4 regions of the Massilia violaceinigra genome follow, and region 2 is predicted to be linked to each of the others. Evidence: predicted binding sites of a transcription regulator. Region 2 holds the regulator's gene; each other region holds the start of a gene.
The links. The regulator sigma-54, encoded in region 2, starts transcription at its own class of promoters, with help from an activator protein. The targets are predictions, from matches to a motif close to TGGCANGNAANCTGCTTT.
Positions count from the first base shown of each region.

Region 1: CR152_RS05795 (ammonium transporter) is a predicted target of sigma-54. The motif match lies at 2,195-2,212, and genes of this name have one in related genera.
Region 3: CR152_RS34590 (PEP-CTERM sorting domain-containing protein) is a predicted target of sigma-54. The motif match lies at 1,919-1,936, and genes of this name have one in related genera.
Region 4: CR152_RS02755 (EDSAP-1 family PEP-CTERM protein) is a predicted target of sigma-54. The motif match lies at 2,974-2,991, and genes of this name have one in related genera.

Region 1 is NZ_CP024608.1:1,274,927-1,279,245, reverse strand. Features, by position in the region: gene CR152_RS05800 (EAL domain-containing protein) at 1-2,087, shown strand, start outside; gene CR152_RS05795 (ammonium transporter) at 2,260-3,462, shown strand; gene CR152_RS05790 (FadR/GntR family transcriptional regulator) at 3,565-4,263, shown strand.
Region 2 is NZ_CP024608.1:1,051,894-1,056,212, reverse strand. Features, by position in the region: gene CR152_RS04860 (hypothetical protein) at 1-1,236, shown strand, start outside; gene CR152_RS04855 (RNA polymerase factor sigma-54) at 1,259-2,734, opposite strand; gene lptB (LPS export ABC transporter ATP-binding protein) at 2,737-3,492, opposite strand; gene lptA (lipopolysaccharide transport periplasmic protein LptA) at 3,492-4,088, opposite strand; gene lptC (LPS export ABC transporter periplasmic protein LptC) at 4,085-4,319, opposite strand, start outside.
Region 3 is NZ_CP024608.1:7,433,772-7,438,090, reverse strand. Features, by position in the region: gene CR152_RS32185 (hypothetical protein) at 3-224, shown strand; gene CR152_RS32180 (hypothetical protein) at 221-709, shown strand; partial or broken gene CR152_RS34595 (IS6 family transposase) at 753-860, opposite strand; gene CR152_RS34590 (PEP-CTERM sorting domain-containing protein) at 921-1,685, opposite strand; gene CR152_RS32165 (Rha family transcriptional regulator) at 2,320-2,832, shown strand; gene CR152_RS33725 (hypothetical protein) at 2,852-3,013, shown strand; gene CR152_RS32160 (hypothetical protein) at 3,010-3,336, shown strand; gene CR152_RS33945 (hypothetical protein) at 3,333-3,533, shown strand; gene CR152_RS32150 (HNH endonuclease) at 3,540-3,869, shown strand; gene CR152_RS32145 (hypothetical protein) at 4,075-4,319, shown strand, end outside.
Region 4 is NZ_CP024608.1:577,239-581,557, forward strand. Features, by position in the region: gene CR152_RS02745 (N-acyl amino acid synthase FeeM domain-containing protein) at 1-276, shown strand, start outside; gene CR152_RS02750 (FAD-binding oxidoreductase) at 263-1,861, opposite strand; gene CR152_RS02755 (EDSAP-1 family PEP-CTERM protein) at 1,983-2,927, opposite strand; gene CR152_RS02760 (nucleotidyltransferase domain-containing protein) at 3,085-4,215, opposite strand; gene CR152_RS02765 (HprK-related kinase A) at 4,215-4,319, opposite strand, start outside.

The DNA of each region.
Region 1 (4,319 bases), 220 kb from region 2:
TCACCGAGCTCAAAAACTGCGAGCGCCAGATCCAGTTCCAGGCCAGCCTGCTGGCCTCGGTCGAGCAAGCCGTCATCGCCACCGATGTGGGCGGCACCATCCTGTACTGGAACCCCTTTGCCGAAAAACTCTACGGCTGGTCGGCCGCCGAAGCGCTGGGACGCAACATCATCGAGCTGGTCCCGGCCAACAACTCTACCGAACGGGCCGCCCAGATCATGGCGCGGCTGCAGGCCGGCTGCAGCTGGTCGGGCGAATTCCTGGTACGCCACCGCAACGGCAGGACCTTCCCCATGCACGTAACCGATTCGCCGATCCGCGACGAGCAGGGCCGCCTGATCGGCGTGATCGGCATTTCCACCGACATCAGCGAATGGAAAAAGACCGAGCGCGCCCTGAACCTGTCGGCCATGGTGTACGAGGCGATCGGCGAAGCGATCATGATCACCGAGCCCAACGGCCGCATCGTCGCCGTCAATCCCGCTTTTATCCGCCTGAGCGGCTACACCGAACAGGAATTGATCGGCCAGCCGGCCGCCATGCTGCTGGCCGGCGTGCTGGGCCAGGCCCACAATTGCGAACTGCTGCGGCGCCTGGAAAAGGCGGGCCATGCGCAGGGCAAGGTGTGGGCGCGCCACAAGAACGGCGACGAGTGCGCCGAATGGCTGCGCGTCGATACCATTTACGACGAGCGCGGCCAGGTCAAGTTCCGCGTGAATATGTTTTCCGGCATCACCGACCAGAAACTGGCGGAAGACACCATCTGGCGCCAAGCCAATTTCGACTTCCTCACCGGCTTGCCCAACCGCAGCATGTTCCATGACCGACTCGAACACGAGCTGCGCAAATCGCGCCGCTCCGGCCTGCCGCTGGCGCTGATGTTCATCGATATCGACCACTTCAAGGAAGTCAACGATACCCTCGGCCACGATACCGGCGACAAGCTGCTGCGCGAAGTGGCCGCGCGCCTGTCGGCCTGCATCCGCCAGGCCGACACCGTGGCGCGCCTGGGTGGCGACGAATTCACCGTCATCCTCGGCGAGCTCGACGATCTCGACAGCGTCGAGCGGATCGCCCACGCGATGCTGGCCGCGCTGGCCGAACCGTTCGCCATCAAGGCCGAAACGCTGTACCTGTCCGGCAGCATCGGCATCACCCTGTTCCCGCACGACGCCACCGACGTCGACACCCTGCTCAAGAACGCCGACCAGGCCATGTATGCCGCCAAGAACCGCGGACGCAACCAGTTCGGCTATTTCATGCAATCGATGCAGCGCGCCGCGCAGAAAAAGATGCGCACCCTCAACGACCTGCGCGTCGCGCTCGCGCTCGACCAGCTGCGCGTGCTGTACCAGCCCATCGTCGAGCTGGCCAGCGGGCGCATCCGCAAGGCCGAAGCCCTGCTGCGCTGGGAGCATCCGCAGCGCGGCCCGGTCAGCCCGGCCGAATTCATCCCGCTGGCCGAGGAATCGGGCTTGATCATCAGCATCGGCGACTGGGTGTTCCAGCAAGCGTTCCACCAGGCCATGCGCTGGCGCGGCAGCATCGACCCCGACTTCCAGATCAGCGTGAACATGTCGCCGGCCCAGTTCCGGCGCCACTCGCCCGGTGCCGGCCACGCCTGCCATCCGCCGCACGTGCGCGCCCATCCGGTGCTGGGGCGCTACGTCGGCACCGAAATCGTGGTCGAAATCACCGAAGGCATGCTCATGGAATCGACCCACAACATTCGCGAACAGCTGCTCTCGTTTCGCGAAAGCGGCATCCAGATGTCGATCGACGACTTCGGCACCGGCTATTCCTCGCTGTCCTACCTGAAGAAATTCCACATCGATTACCTCAAGATCGACCAGTCCTTCGTCCTCAAGATGGTGGCCGGCTCGGACGACCTGGCCTTGTGCGAAGCCATCGTCGTCATGGGCCACAAGCTCGGCATCAAGGTCATTGCCGAAGGCGTCGAAACGCAGGAACAACGCGACCTGCTGACCGCCGCCGGCTGCGATTTCGGCCAGGGCTATCTGTTTTCGCGGCCGCTGACCGCGCCCCAGTTCGATCTTTTGCTGCGCGGCCACAATTACTGCGCCTGAACGTTGCACCAAAACGGATGCGCCGCCGTGGTGCGCGCGCACCGGCGCCAGTCGCCGGAAGCGCGCATTTCCCCATCAAATCAAGCGCTTGCGTTACCGCACCAAAATGGAACGATTATTGCTTTCTTTAAGGGCAGCAGCACTTTCATGCACCTTTATCGGGAATCGTCCAATGAACGGAACCAACCACGCCGCCGACGCACTTTTCATCTTGCTCGGCGCCATCATGATCCTGGCGATGCACGCCGGCTTTGCCTTCCTGGAACTGGGGACGGTCAGGAAAAAGAACCAGGTCAACGCCCTGGTCAAGATCCTGGCCGACTTCGCCGTCTCCACGATTGCCTATTTCTTCATCGGCTACGGCATTTCCTACGGCGTCGACTTCTTCGCCAGCGCCGACGTGCTCGCAGCGCGCAACGGCTACGAGCTGGTCAAATTCTTCTTTCTGCTGACCTTCGCCGCCGCCATTCCCGCCATCATTTCGGGCGGCATCGCCGAACGCGCCAAGTTTTATCCCCAGCTGATCGCCACCGCCTTGCTGGTCGGCTTCATCTACCCCCTGTTCGAAGGCATAGCCTGGAACCAGCGCTTCGGCATCCAGGCCTGGCTCAAGATGGCCTTCGGCGCCGAGTTCCACGACTTCGCCGGTTCGGTCGTGGTGCACGCCGTGGGCGGCTGGATCGCCCTGCCCGCCGTGCTGCTGCTCGGTGCCCGGCGCGGACGTTACGGACGCAACGGCGCCATTTCCGCCCACCCGCCTTCCTCGATTCCCTTCCTGGCGCTCGGCGCCTGGATTCTGGCGGTGGGCTGGTTCGGCTTTAACGTCATGAGCGCGCAAACGCTCGACAAGATGAACGGTCTGGTCGCCGTCAACTCGCTCATGGCCATGGTCGGCGGCACCCTGGCCGCGCTGGTGCTCGGCAAAAACGATCCCGGCTTCACCTACAACGGCCCGCTGGCCGGACTGGTGGCTGTCTGCGCCGGCTCGGACCTGATGCATCCGCTCGGCGCGCTGGCCACCGGCGCCATCGCCGGGGCGATTTTCGTGGCCATGTTCACCCTCACCCAGAACCGCTGGAAGATCGACGACGTGCTCGGCGTGTGGCCGCTGCACGGCCTGTGCGGCACCTGGGGCGGCATCGCCGCCGGCATCTTCGGGCTCACGAGCCTGGGCGGCATCGGCGGCGTGTCATTCGCGTCGCAACTGGTGGGCACCGTGCTGGGCGTGGCCATCGCGCTGGCCGGCGGCTACCTGGTGTATGGCGTGCTGAAAAAAGCCATGGGCTTGCGCCTCGACCCCGAGCAGGAATTCCAGGGCGCCGATTTGTCGATCCACCACATCTCATCGACCCCGGAGCGCGAATCGAGCTGGTAGCGCGCACGTGGGGGAGAGCCTTGCAACATTAGCCATAGCAAACTAAAATCAGGCGAGCATGCGAACACCCTCCCTCACGCCTTACCCCGGACCCAGCAATCAATGAAGAAACCCTCTGCGCCGCAAGAATCGAACTCGGCTGAGCCGCGCCTGTACCGTGTGGTGGCCACCCGGATTCAAGAACTCATTCGCGACGAGAGTATCAAGGCCGGCGAGCGCCTGCCGGCCGAGCGCGACCTGGCCGCCAAGCTGAGCGTGAGCCGGGCGTCGCTGCGCGAAGCGCTGATCGTGCTCGAACTGAGCGGCATCGTGGAAGTGCGCGGCGGCTCCGGCGTGTACGTGAGCGAGCAGGCCACCGCGCAGGCCGACGTGCCCGAAGTGGGGCCGGGTCCGTTCGAGGTGCTGGCCGCGCGCCGCATGATCGAGTCCGAAGTGGCGGCGCTGGCGGCCAAGATGGCCACCGATTCGGCCATCGACGCGATCCTGACGGCGGTGCTGGAGATGGAGCACCACCATGAAGACCGGGCCAGCAACGAGCAGGCCGACCGCAATTTCCATTTGGCGATTGCGCGCGCCACGGGAAACACGGCGCTGGTGGGCGTGGTCGATTACTTGTGGAACCAGCGCGGCAGTTTGTGGCACAAGCTCAAGGAGCATTTCCAGACCGAGGATTTGCGCGTGACCACCTTGACCGATCACCGCAAGATTCTGGAAGCGATCGCTTCGCATGATGTGGCTGGCGCCCGCCAAGCCATGCGCGCGCACCTGGAACGGGTGACGCGCACGTTCTCGCGCGGGTAAACCGCCTGGGCGTTGTTTTCCACTCGTACTCCGAGGGTACCACCACCTTTTCTTTC
Region 2 (4,319 bases):
GCCACCAAATACGCGGTGGCGTCGCACGGCCACAACCCGCCGCCGGACGAGATCAAGCAGTACAAGGTGGTCCTGGGCGAACACTATCTGTCGGTGAGCAGCGCGAGCGAATCGACGATCTACGACCTGGCGACCCGGCGCCGCTACCAGATCGACCTTGCCAATCGGCGCTATGTCGACTACTCGCTGTTCGACGAAGCCGGCTTTCGCGTCCAGGAACTGAAGAACCGGTCGGTGCTGAACCGGGCGCTGAGCGTAGCCAAGGTCGACGTGCCGGCGTTCGACCCGGTCTTCGACGAACATGAGCTGTCGGTCGCGTCAGCGGCGCGCAAGCTGTCCGAATCGACCGAGGCCGGCGCCACCGTGCTGGCGGTCGACGGCAATCCGCTGGCGCGCATTCCGGCCGGCGGCACCAGCATCGGCGCCGGCGACGCGGCCAAGTTCGAGCGCATGATGCGCTACCGTTTCGGCGGCCATCCGCTGGTGCTGGCGCGCCTGGCCAGCGAAAAGCGCGTGCCGGCCGGCTTCGTGATGCACCACAAGCAGGTCGGCCACAGCCAGACGCGCACTTACACGGTCAGCGCGCTCAGGCAAAGCGCCCCCGCCAGCTACGACCTCAAGCCGTACAAGCCGCGCGCGGCAGCGGCTGACGAACTCGATCAGCTGCTCGACAAGGCGCAGGCGAATGCGGCGCCGCCGACGGCGGCAGCCAGGCAAGCCTTCGAGACCGAGATCGCGCAAGCGTTCGCCGACAAGCGTGCCTTCGACGCCATGCTCGGCATGTCCGAATTGGCGTTTGTCAGCGGCGAACAGATGAAAATGCCGACCTCGGAGCAGAAGGTGCTGCTCAACGCCGATCCGCAAGTGCGCGCGTTCGCGGCGGCGATACGGCCCAAGGGGAAGGCGGAGATGGAGGCGGCGCTCGCCAAGCTGCAGGAACTGCGCAAGCTCACCACACACAAGCAGCACATGCTGGCGCTGTTTGAAGCAAATTGGCGCGCCAAGCTGGGCGACGTACGCGCCGCGCTACCGCTGTACGCCAGCGTGTTGCGCGCCAATCCGGCGCTGGCCGGGGCCTACAAGGATATGGGTGATGCGCTGTTCCTGAGCTACGACATGGCGCGCGCCTGGCGCAGCTGGGACGCTGGCCGGCGCATGGCGCCGGGGCTGGAACAGTTCAAGGCGGTGAACCAGTACGAGCAGGTGCTGCTGCGCGAGCACCCGGAATTTTTCTAGGCGCCGCGCAGTTCCGGGCAGGCTAGAGACACTTGCGCAGGGCGACCGGCGGAATCTTGAGCGCTTCGCGGTACTTGGCGACCGTGCGGCGCGCGATCACCATGCCCTGCTCGCCCAGCATGTCGGCGATCTTGCTGTCCGACAGAGGACTCTTGGGATCTTCGGCGCTGGTCAGCTGCACGATCAGCGCGCGGATCGCCGTCGATGACGCTTCGCCGCCCGCTTCGGTAGCCACGTGGCTGCCGAAAAAATATTTGAGCTCGAACATGCCGTGCGGCGTCATCATGTACTTTTGCGTGGTCACGCGCGAAATCGTACTCTCGTGCAGGCCGAGCGTGTCGGCGATTTCACGCAGCACCAGCGGGCGCATCGCCACCGCGCCGTGCGAGAAGAAATTGCGCTGGCGTTCGACGATGGCTTCGGCCACCCGCAAGATGGTATCGAAGCGCTGGCGCATGTTCTTGATCAGCCACTTCGCTTCCTGCAGCTGCGCGCCCATCTGCCCTTCGCCCTTGCCCTGCTTGAGCAGCGCGGCGTACATGCTGTTCACGCGCAGGCGCGGCATGACATCGTTATTGAGCATCACCGACCAGCCGTTTTTCGCCTTGCGCACGATCACGTCCGGCACCACGTAGTCCGACACGTCCGACGCGAACTCCGCGCCCGGGTGCGGATTGCACTGGCGGATCACGGTCTGCGCCTCGCGCAAGTCTTCATCGTCGCAGTCGAGCGCCTTTTTCAGCTTGTTGAATTCACGCTGCGCGAACCAGGTCAGGTGGTTTTCGACAATCGTCAGCGCCATGCGGCGCGTCACCAGCGCCACGCCCGGCATACGCCGGATCTGCAGCGCCAGGCATTCGGACGCATTGCGCGCGCCCACGCCAATCGGATCGAAACTTTGCAGCAGCGCCAGCGCGGTGCGCAATTCTTCAATTTCGATCTCCAGCTCGGGCGGCATGCGCTCTTGGATTTCTTCCAGCGATTCGGTCAGGTAGCCGTTGTCGTCGATGGCGTCGACGATCAGTTCGACCAGCGCGCGGTCGCGCGCCTCCAGCACGGTCACGCGCATCTGCTCCATCAGGTGCTCGCGCAAGGTGGTGGCCGAGGCTTCGAGCTGCGGGCGCGAATCCTCGTCGTCGGATGTCTTGGCGCGACCGAGGTCGCCCCATTCGCCATCGTTGTCGCTGCTACTGGCCGGGCTGTCCGCGTCGCCGCCTTCGAAGCCTTCCCCTTCGGCCGGCGCCGGCGCATCCTGCGCTCCCGGCTCGGGCGCCGCTTCGGTCGGTGTCGAGGTGCTGCTGATGGCGCCATCGCCCAGCAGGCGCACCGAATGATCGAGCGGGTCGTCGAGCCGTTCGAGCAGCGGGTTGTCGCTTAACAGCTGCTCCAGTTCCTGATGCAGTTCCAGGGTCGACAACTGCAGCAGCCGGATCGACTGCTGCAGCTGGGGCGTGAGGGCGAGGTGCTGGGAGGTGCGTAGTTGAAGGGACTGTTTCATGCCTACATCCGGAAGTGTTCGCCCAGGTAGACCCGGCGCACGGATTCATCGGCGATGATGTCGTCGGGTCGACCGGAGGCGAGCACCGCACCCTGGTTGATGATGTAGGCGCGGTCGCAAATACCAAGCGTTTCGCGCACGTTATGGTCGGTGATCAAAACCCCGATGCCGCGCTGCTTGAGGAAGCGCACGATGCGCTGGATCTCGATGACGGCAATCGGATCGACCCCGGCGAACGGTTCGTCGAGCAGCACGAAGCGCGGGTTGGTCGCCAGCGCGCGCGCGATCTCGACCCGGCGCCGCTCGCCGCCCGACAGCGACATGGCCTGGTTCTCGCGCAGTTTTTCAATCTGCAGGTCGGCCAGCAGCGTGTCCAGGCGTTCGTTGATCTGGGCCTTGGTCAGCGACTTGCCATCGACCTTTTGCAGTTCCAGCACGGCGCGGATGTTTTCTTCCACCGTCAGCTTGCGGAACACCGACGCTTCCTGCGGCAGGTACGACAGGCCGAGCGCGGCGCGGCGGTGGATCGGCAGGCTCGAAATATCGACCCCGCTGATATCGATCGTACCCGCATCCGACGGCACCAGGCCGACGATCATGTAGAACGAGGTGGTCTTGCCAGCGCCGTTGGGGCCGAGCAGGCCGACCACTTCGCCGCAGTCGACCTGCAGCGACACGTCGCGCACGACCAGGCGCTTGCCATAGCTTTTCTGCAGCCCGCGCACGATCAGCGTGCTGCCGCAATTCTTCGGTTCCATCATTGGGTTCCCGCCGGTGGCGTGGTGGCCGGCGCTGGCGCCGGTGCCGGCGTGGCCGGTGCCGCGCGCGGCTTGCGCGGTGCGATGACCATCGTGCCCTGGCCCTGGCCCGGCTTGTTGGTGCCGCTGGCGTCATTGCGCGCCAGGAAAACTTCCTTGCGGCTGTCGTAGGAAATGAATTCGCTCTCGATTTCGTTGGTTGGCTTCTGGCCTTCCAGCTGGCGGATCTTGGCGTGCGAGAAGAGCTTCATCATGTCGTTGCGTTCATCGTATTCGATGCGCTGGGCCTGGCCTTCGACCCACAAGTCGGGACCACCGTCGCGTTTCTGGCGGAACGTGGCGACCTTGCCGCCGTTGGCGGTCAGGGTCACGAACATATCGCCTTCCGGCGTTTCCTTGATTGTGGCGCGGTCGGACTTGAGGATCAGGGTGCCCTTGGTGACGACCACGTTACCGGTCAGGATCGTCACCTGGGTCACTTCATTCGTTTCGAGCGTGTCGTAAGTGATCACCGCCTGTTTGGCGGCATCGGCCTTTTCGGCGGACGCGGTGACCGCGGCCAGGCCGAGCAGGGCGAAGGCTAGAAATTTTTTCATTGTGGTTTACCTGTGATGGGTGGCGCTGCGCGCGCCGCTTTCGGTGGATAGATGATCTGCCCGCGGCTGGCGAATTTGAGCTCGCGCGTCGCGTTGTTTGCCTCCATGCCGGTCCCGGTGATGGTGGCGGTGCCCAGCGTGACCTGGACCGGCTGGTCCGCCGTCATGCGGTCTTCGTCGGTAAATACGGTCAGCGCTTCGGTTTTAAGCTGCATGCCGCGGTTGGTGGGC
Region 3 (4,319 bases), 6.4 Mb from region 2:
GCATGACGAAAAACGACCGCCCGGTTCCCGCAAAGATTGAGCAGCGCCTGATGGAGTTACTGAAAATGAAGGAGTTCGATATGCAAGAAGTGACCTGGTGCCGCGCGACTTACTGGGCTCGCCGCGGCGACTGGCACGCCATCCTGGTGGCCTGCCACGACACGGCGCTGGCGCGGATCGCAACCGAAGCCGCGGCTGCCTGCGCGACCGAGGTGCGCCCATGAGCAAGCGCCCGATACTCACTCTGCGCTGGCCTGTCAAGACAGCGCCCGTACCGGACATCGTCTTCGTCGACGTGACCGAAGACAGCTCGCCGCCAGCGCTCAAACCTGTACGCGTTGCCACGCTGCCGCCAGTGGTGCGCAACACTGTGGAGCAAGAGCACTACCAAAACGTGGTGCGCATGCTTGATGGATGGGCCGACTGGATCAGAACAGGCGAGCCGATTGCCGAAGGCGCGCCAAGGCAATGCCTGGGCGCCCCGGATGCACGCATTCACAGCTTTGAGGACATGGAGATCGAGGTCAACAAGCGCCTGGTCCGCGAAGTGCATACGGCCGTCTGGGAGCTGCAGGTAATCGAGCGCGAGGCAGTTATGACCCATTACGGTCTCAAGACACGCGGCGTCTGGCGTGCAGACTTTGCCAAGGTGTTCGATCAGGCAGTCGACAGTTTGTTCAAGATCCTCAAGGACCGCGTGGCCTGTTGATGCTTCAGCAGCAGATCTTTTAGGGTAGCGAGGCGGCCCATTCTGCGCGATGATCTTGCTCGACGATGTTGTTGAGGTATTTGATTTGGCGCACCACGATCGGCACGCCGCGACCGGCGGTTATCGCATGTATCGCCGACATGATTGCGCCGCCGACGTTCGCTGAGCGACAGAACCTCCGGGGGGGCTGTGCCAGCGCAGTGCCGGTTTGCTATCTGGCGCCCTTGCGACGGGTGCAGAAGCCCACTAAGCCCAGGCCGGCCAACAGCATGGCGTAGCTTTCCGGCTCAGGCACTGCCGACACTACCCGTGCCACGGCGTCGGTGCTGAAGCGTATGCTTCCCATGACTTCTTGCTGGTTGGAATGCAAATAGCCGGACATCTTGTACGTTTGCGTGCCAGAGGTGAATTTGCTGTATGACTCCGTGAAATCCATCATTTCGGCGTTGTCCGACCCGTACCTGCTGCTTATGTCTCCTTGCATTCTGACATTCATGACCGCCGAGTCGCCCGGACCCAGAGGAGAGACCTCTCCGGAAATCTCTGCGACGGCGGAAAACATGATTCCTGTATTCGGACTTAAAATGAATGTACTGGAATGGGTCGTACTTGCGGACATCGATCCGTTCAAGAGCATGGCGCCATCAACGTGCGCCAGCGAACGCCAACTGCTTGCATCGGACCGGGTGCTTGCGAAGCCACCACGACTGCTGATTGAGGTTGTGCCCAAGGTGTGGATGGAATCGGCGGCGATGACCTCGTTTTCGAGGGTGTGCAAACTGAAGCTCCTATCCATGAACTCGGTAAAGACAATACTTGGAGTAATGTTGTCGTTCAAGTCGAGATCGATCAGCTGATACCGGTACTGGGAAATTCCGGCGGACATGTCGATCGATTGCGCATGGGCGGAGCTGCTTGCAATGGCGGCGGCGGCAGCCAGGACGCAATACGCTAGTCTAGAAGAAAATTTGGGCATTAGGTGCTTTCATGGTAAGCGGAGCCGGTTATCGACTACCTTGTATTATTGTAAACATATTGTATATGAATGGCTATTTCAAAAACCAAGCACAACACTGAGTTAATTTACAATGCTGGCCGGATCTTGCCGCAATGCACTGAGGTACAAGAAAATATGTACGCATGCGCTCCGATGCCGTTTTTGAATCTCTGCAAATAAATTTCCACAATTCATTGACACTACGGCCCGGCATAGTAGAATAGCTGCCATCGGACTTCTTGCGCCCGGAAATAAAGCCCGCACCGAAAGGTGGCGGGCTTTTTGCATTGGTCTGCGCGTTCCGGTTGACCTCATGCAAATATCGTCTACAATCGCACCTTCAACTGATTCATAGATTAACTAGACGCGGCAAGGTTCCCTGGTGGGAGCCTCCCGCGCACTCGGAAGAAGCGCAAAAGCCCCTGCCTCAGCAATGACGCAGGGGCTTTTGCATTGCGCGCCAGCTTTTCAATATCAACCAACTTTCTACGCCTCGCCCCTAACCGGTCGAGGCATTTTTCGTTCTACGCGCAGATAGGGTTGCAACCCGAAGAGCAGCTCGTCACTGCTTCTGCGCACCCATTTCAACGACGACCACTGACGAAGGAAATGTATGCAAAGCACCCTGAACCTTGCTGGGCTGGTAGCTGTGAGCACCGATGGCGAACTCCGTGCCTCGTCGCTCGTTCTTGCGCGCGGCATCGGGCAGCCACACGCGACAGTAATCAAACTGGCCCGAAAGCACGTGTCCGATTTGGAACAATTGGGCAGGGTCGGATTTGAAATCCAACCCTTTGACACGGAAGGAGGCATACAGCGCCGCGAGATCGCAATGCTCAATGAATCTCAATCCACGCTGCTGATCGCGCTGATGCGCAACAGTAAGAAGGTGGTCGAGTTCAAGATCGCCTTGGTGAAAGAGTTCTACCGCATGCGCGATGCTTTGTCGCGCGGCGAGCGCAACCTGTGGCAGCAGATGCAGGCATTGATCGCCAAAGAGGTGGCATCCGAAGTGCGCGCGTCGTTCGGCTCGCACCTGATGCTGGACCGAAAGCGCGAACTTCCAAGTTTGCGTGATGAGCGCCATTTGCTCGAGACCGCGATTCAACCCTCGCTGCTCAACTGACCTGTCCGGACGGCTCGCCATGACCGACACCACCAAGCCTGACAAGCGCAAGGTGCGCGCTTACATGGACCGGCGCACGCACGCCGAGCACGACGATCCACCACCAAGCCCCGACGACATTCGCCGAGAGCTGGGCTGGGGCCTCATCCCCCACAACGACGAAACGGAAGACCAGCCATGAGAATCTCAGGTGACCCGCAGCACCCGGACTACAACGCCGCCATGCTGCCCGCCGACGTGTACCTGAACGGCGAGCAGCTAGTCGGCTGCATCTTTGCGGACGAGGACGCAGGCGAGGCAATCTGTTACGCCCCTGACAAACGAGGGGGCCCATACCTGGTTGGCGACGAGATCGCTATCGATGTGAAGCGTGGGCATATCCGCATCGAGAAGATGACGGAGCCGGGCCCCGATGGCTTCGATGCCTGGATGCGCGCCCGCACGCAGGCGGCGCACGCCGCATACATGGCACGGCACAGCGCCGGCGGTAAGGCTTACCAATGACCAGCGCGCTTGTCCGGCTGGTAACCGCCGGCATCCTCGTGGCGCTGAGCTACATCGGTGCCGCAATGTATCCGACGCTCGGATGGGCGCTTGGGTGGCCCGCAGGGCTGGCGTATTGCTGGATCGTTCGCCCATGGCTGCGCGAGCCCCTGTTCGAGCGCCGGGCCGTTCAACAGCGCCCTGACGGGAAGAAGTAGCGCTACATGGCCTGGTCCAAGCTATCCCGGCAAGAACGCGGCTACGGCGCAGCATGGGATCGAGTTCGCAAGGTAGTGATGCAGCGGGACGGTGGCCTGTGTCAGGTGTGCCTCAAGGCGGGCCGCTACGGCGTCATCGCGTACGCGGTCGACCATGTGGTGAGCAAGGCCAAGTGCGCGGCGCTGTGCTGGTCTGACGCACGCACAGATGACCCCAGCAACCTCCAGGCGATCTGTGCACCGTGCCACGAGATCAAGACTGAGGTGGAACAAGGCAAGGCCAAGCGGCCGAAGGTTGTCATCGGGTTGGACGGCTGGCCAGTCTCTCCGCAGTAGGGGCGGGCAAGGGAAGCAGGAAAAATTCGTGCACGTGAAATGTTTCCCCCATGCATGTCACCAGCCGGGAAGTTTTCAGGCAATAACATTTCAAATCAACAACATACCGGGGTGGGTCGAAAGTGCACAAGGTTGCTTCTTACAGGACCGCGCTCTACCCATTTTTTCACACGGTCAAGATAGAAAAACGGTTTTTGGAGGACACATGCCAGGACCAGGCAGGAAGCCCGCCGGCCTGAAAATGGTCGCCGGCACGGAACGAAAAGACCGCAAGACCGAGGGCAACGCCGAGCTGCCGATCCTCTCGGACGTGCCGCCGGCGCCAGACTGGCTACCGAATGCCCACGCGATCAAAGAGTGGGACCGCCTCGCCGCGATCCTGACGGCGAACCGGCTGTTGACCGAAGGCGGGCTTTCCTCCCTCGGCATGATGTGCGCGCTGCACGGCAA
Region 4 (4,319 bases), 470 kb from region 2:
CACGGCCGCACCGACGTGCTGATCGAAGTCAATCCGCGCCACCGGCGCTTTTACCAGACCATGCTCGGCTTCGAGGACCAGGCCGAGCTGCGCCACAATACGCGGGTCGATGCGCCCGCCTACCTGATGTGGCTCAGCGTCGAGCACATGGCGCAGCAGATCGCGCTCCTGGGCGGCAGCGGCAGCAATCCGGGCACCGAACGCTCGCTGTATCCGTATTTTTTCTCGCCGCGCGAGGAAGAGGGCATCGCCAACCGCCTGATCAAGATCGGCTAGGCGGCGGCTTGGGACTTGGCGCGGCCGGCTGGGCATCGTAGCGCCCCGGCGCGATGATGCCGTCCGGATCGAGCCGGGTCTTGAGCGAATGGATGAGGGCCCAGTAGTGCGGGTCGCGCCGCACGATGGCGGCCATCATGTCGGCGCGCGCCCGGTACACTTCCAGCCCCATCGCGTGGATCTTGTCGAGCATGCGGTCGGCGCAGAAGTGGGCGCGCTTGACCCCTTCCAGGTTGCTGCGGTCGAACAGCAGGTTGATCACCGCCACCAGCGAGGTCGGGGTTTCGATATTGATGGTGATGTACAGGGTGTCGTGATAATGGCGCGCCGCCGTCTTTTTCATTTCATCGATGAACTTGGCCACGAAGGCCCCGTCCAGCGGCAGCGCCGGATTAATGAACAGCAAACCGCAGTTCGACTGGTCGAGCTGGGCCGCGTTCAGGTCGGTGCGCCCGAATTTCCACAGTAAATTATCGATCGCCGCGTCGGTCGGCACCCCCAGCGCCAGCGTGTGCAGGGGGCGGATGGCCGCGATCGCGGCGGCATTCGCGCGCGCCACCGGAATGAAGCGCAGCTTGTGCGCCACCGCATAGGCGGTGTCGAGCAGCTGGTGGGTGATCGGGCGCACCCGCGCCAGGCCCTTCATGCGTTTGCGGATCTCGGCCAGGTTGGCCTTGACCTGGGCGCGGGTCCCCGTGATGGCCCCCAGGCTGGCCCATTCGCCCGGGGCGATCAAGTCCATCACGCTTTCCGCTTCGCCAAAGGCGCGCTCGGGCGTGTACGCGCATTCCTCTTCGAGATAGCGGGTCACCCCGTACGCCAGGGTGGCGTGGGTGCGCGCGCGGTTGGCGATGTGGGTGACCGATTCGATCAAGCCTTCGCGCTTGCAATTGGCCAGTTCGTCGATAAAGGCCGGCAAATCCTCTTCGCGCCGCAGCGACAGCGACAGCGCCACCTGCCTGGGACGCTTGGGCACGAGGCGAAAGCAGGCGCTGACGACGATGCCGAAATTACTCTGGAAGAAAAGCCCGTCGAGTATCGGCCCCAGCCCGTAAGGATTGCTGGTGCCCAGCGGCGAGCGCTTCAGGCGCCGGAACCCGGTGCGCAGCAGCTTGCCGTTGCCGCATACCACGGCCAGTCCGAACAGGTCTTCCTTGCGCGGCCCGAAATAGCCGACCCCGCGGTCGAGCGCATTGCCGATGATGCTGGTGGCGCGCGCCGAACCGGTGACGTTGAAGGTCAGGTTCGGATGGTGTTCTTCGAGGAAGTCGTACAGCGCGCCCTGCGTGACGCCCGGACCGATCACGGCCACCGGCAGCACCCGGCCGTTGCGCTTGTCGACCGTCATCCGGATCGAGTTGAGCGCGCCGAGGTCGACCAGCAGGCTGCCGGCCATGGTCGGCGACTTGCCGCCGTAACCGAAATTGAGGCCCGTCGAGAACGGATACAGGGGCGTGCCGTTCTCGCGCGCCGCCCGCACCAGCTTGATCACGTCGCGCACGCAGGCCGGGCGCACCTGGCCGCGCACATCGGTCGCGCGGCCGGTGATGTTATTGCTCGGGTGGTCGCTCTGGGTGTAGGCCATGGTTCTATTATCGCTTAAAAGCGAGCGCGCAAAGGCAAACGACCCGGGCGCTCGAGGCGCCCGGGTCGTTCATCGACACACTGCGCGCACCGGCCTGGCCAGCCCGGCGCGCGCATCGGTCTTACTTGGCAGCCTTGCGGCGCGAAGCGGCGCCCAGGGCCAGCAGGCCCAGGCCGATCAGGACCATGCTGCCTGGTTCAGGCACGGCACGCACTTCCGAAGCGATCGAGTTCGATGCCTGGTTGATGGTCAGCTTGTAGGTACGGCCGCCGGTCAGGGTCACCAGATTCGACAGGATCGTGCCCGAGCTTTCCTTGATCGAGTTTTGCGAAATGTCGCTCGAGGTCACGCCGTCGTTGATCTCGGCCGGGCTCCAATTCATGATCGTGGTCGATACATTGCCGATCACTTCCTGCAGCGACAGCGTCCAGCTGATCGTGCCCAGCGAGGAACCGCTCACGCCATTGATCGCATTGACGAACGCGGCCAGATAGGCGTTGTAGCCGAGCGCGAATTTCGCTTGCAGTGTATTGCCGGCCGTGAAGGTGGTCACCGCGGTCGCCGAGTTGGCGATGGTCGCGTTCGCGCTGCCGGCGTTACCTGGCGACATCACGGACGAATCGGCACGGGTCAGGCCGTTGGCGCCCGTCACGCCCAGCGCGGTGCCGGCGATGTACATGTCACCCATGGCGTAGTTGCCGTTCGGTGCAGGAATGTGGGCCGTGAAGTTGTTTTCCATGCCGCCCGGGTAGTTACCTGCTGGCATAGCAGCGCAGGAAGGACCCGCGCAACGGTTCTTGACGTCGACCGTGCCACCGATGGTGGTGCTGAAAATGTTGCCCAAGCCGGCGCCGGTACCTTGCGCATTGTTGAAGTTCGAGTTTGCGGTGCCGGTGCGGTTTTCGTTCTGGATCACGATGCCGTTGGTCACTGGCGCGTTGTTCGCGTTCAGGATGATCAGGCCGGTGATGGCCAAGTCGGCCATACCCATGGTCGCTGCCGATGCTGGGGCGGCGACGAACGCTGCGGAGACGGCGGCTGCAGCGAGGTATTTTGTCAGTTTCATATGTGGTTCTCCCGGATTATGTTTGTTGATCCTACGTGCCTCTATGTAAGCAGGACTCGTGCCAGAAGTAAACGTTTGTTTTAAATCAAAGAGTTAGCTAGTAATTTATGGGTAAAGCATGAGGGGGTGTAAGGAAAACCGACATGTCGCGTTCGCATTAATCTTTACTAGGAGAAATAAAAGCTTTGTGAAACAGATGTCTTGTTAATAATATCGGCGGCATGCGCAGCCAGTTTCCGCGGATATACAGCAAAAAGCGCGCGCCGGCGCTCCAGCGGTCGGCGCAGCTGGGGTGGTTCGGCAGCAGGGCGCGCAGGAACAGGCTGTCCATCAGGGCCAGCAGCGGCGCGCCCGGTCCCGCCGGCCGCGCGGCGGCCAGGGCCGATGCCGGGACCGGCGTGTGCAGCATGCGCGCGCAGTAGCGCAGGGCATAGAACAGCGGGCGGCCCAGTTCCAGTTCGGCGGCGCGCGCCGGCAGCGCTTCCCAGAAGCCGGGCGTGGCGCCCAGGCTGGTCAGCAGGCGGTGCAGGTCGAGCAGGTCGCGCAGGCCGTGGTCGAATTCGCCGTCGTAGAACAGGTGCACGGCGCTGTGCAGCACCATGTCGGCCGGGGCCAGTACATGCACGTGCGCCTGGCCGGGGGCGGCTTTTCCTTGCGGCGCCAGGGCCACGGCGGCGGCGCGCAGCCTGGCCGGGTCGGGCCGCAGGCGCGCCGTTTCCGGCAGGATCGCGTGGTGCACATCGATTACGCTGGCGCGCCGCGCATGCTTCATCGGCGGCAATTCGTGCATCCAGGTGCGGTAATAGCGCTGGTCGTAGGCGTCCTGCGCCACCGTGGTCCAGCCGTGCAGCATCAGCGCCGCTTCCACCTGGGCCAGCTGGTCCTTCGGCACCAGGATGTCGATGTCGGAAAACAGTCGTCCGCGCGCCGCCGGCAGGCGCGCCATGGCGTAGGCGCCACCCTTGAGCAGGATCAGCGGCACGCCGGTGGCGGCCAGCGCCGCGCCGATCTGCGCCACTTCGAAGCGCACCGCGTTCGCGTGGCGTTCGGCATGCACCCCGGCCCAGTCGAGGTGGCGCCTGGCCTGGGCGGGAATCGCGCCGGCCACGCCGTGCTCGTCCAGCAAGCCGTGCAGGCTCGCTTCCAGGCGCGCGCTGGCGGCCTGGCGCAGCAGCAAATCCCATTCGGCCAGCGTCAGGGCGGCGCCGCGCGCGGGCTGGCGCAGCAGTTGCAGCAGCAGCGGGACGGCGCTCCGGGGAACTTCGCTGGGTGGCCGTTCGGATGGCATCACGGCGTGCCCGCGAGCTGCTCGAACACGGCCACCGCCTCGTCCAGCGCACTGTAGGTGAAATCGATGCAGCGCGACTGCTCCACCAGGGCGCCCAGGGTGGC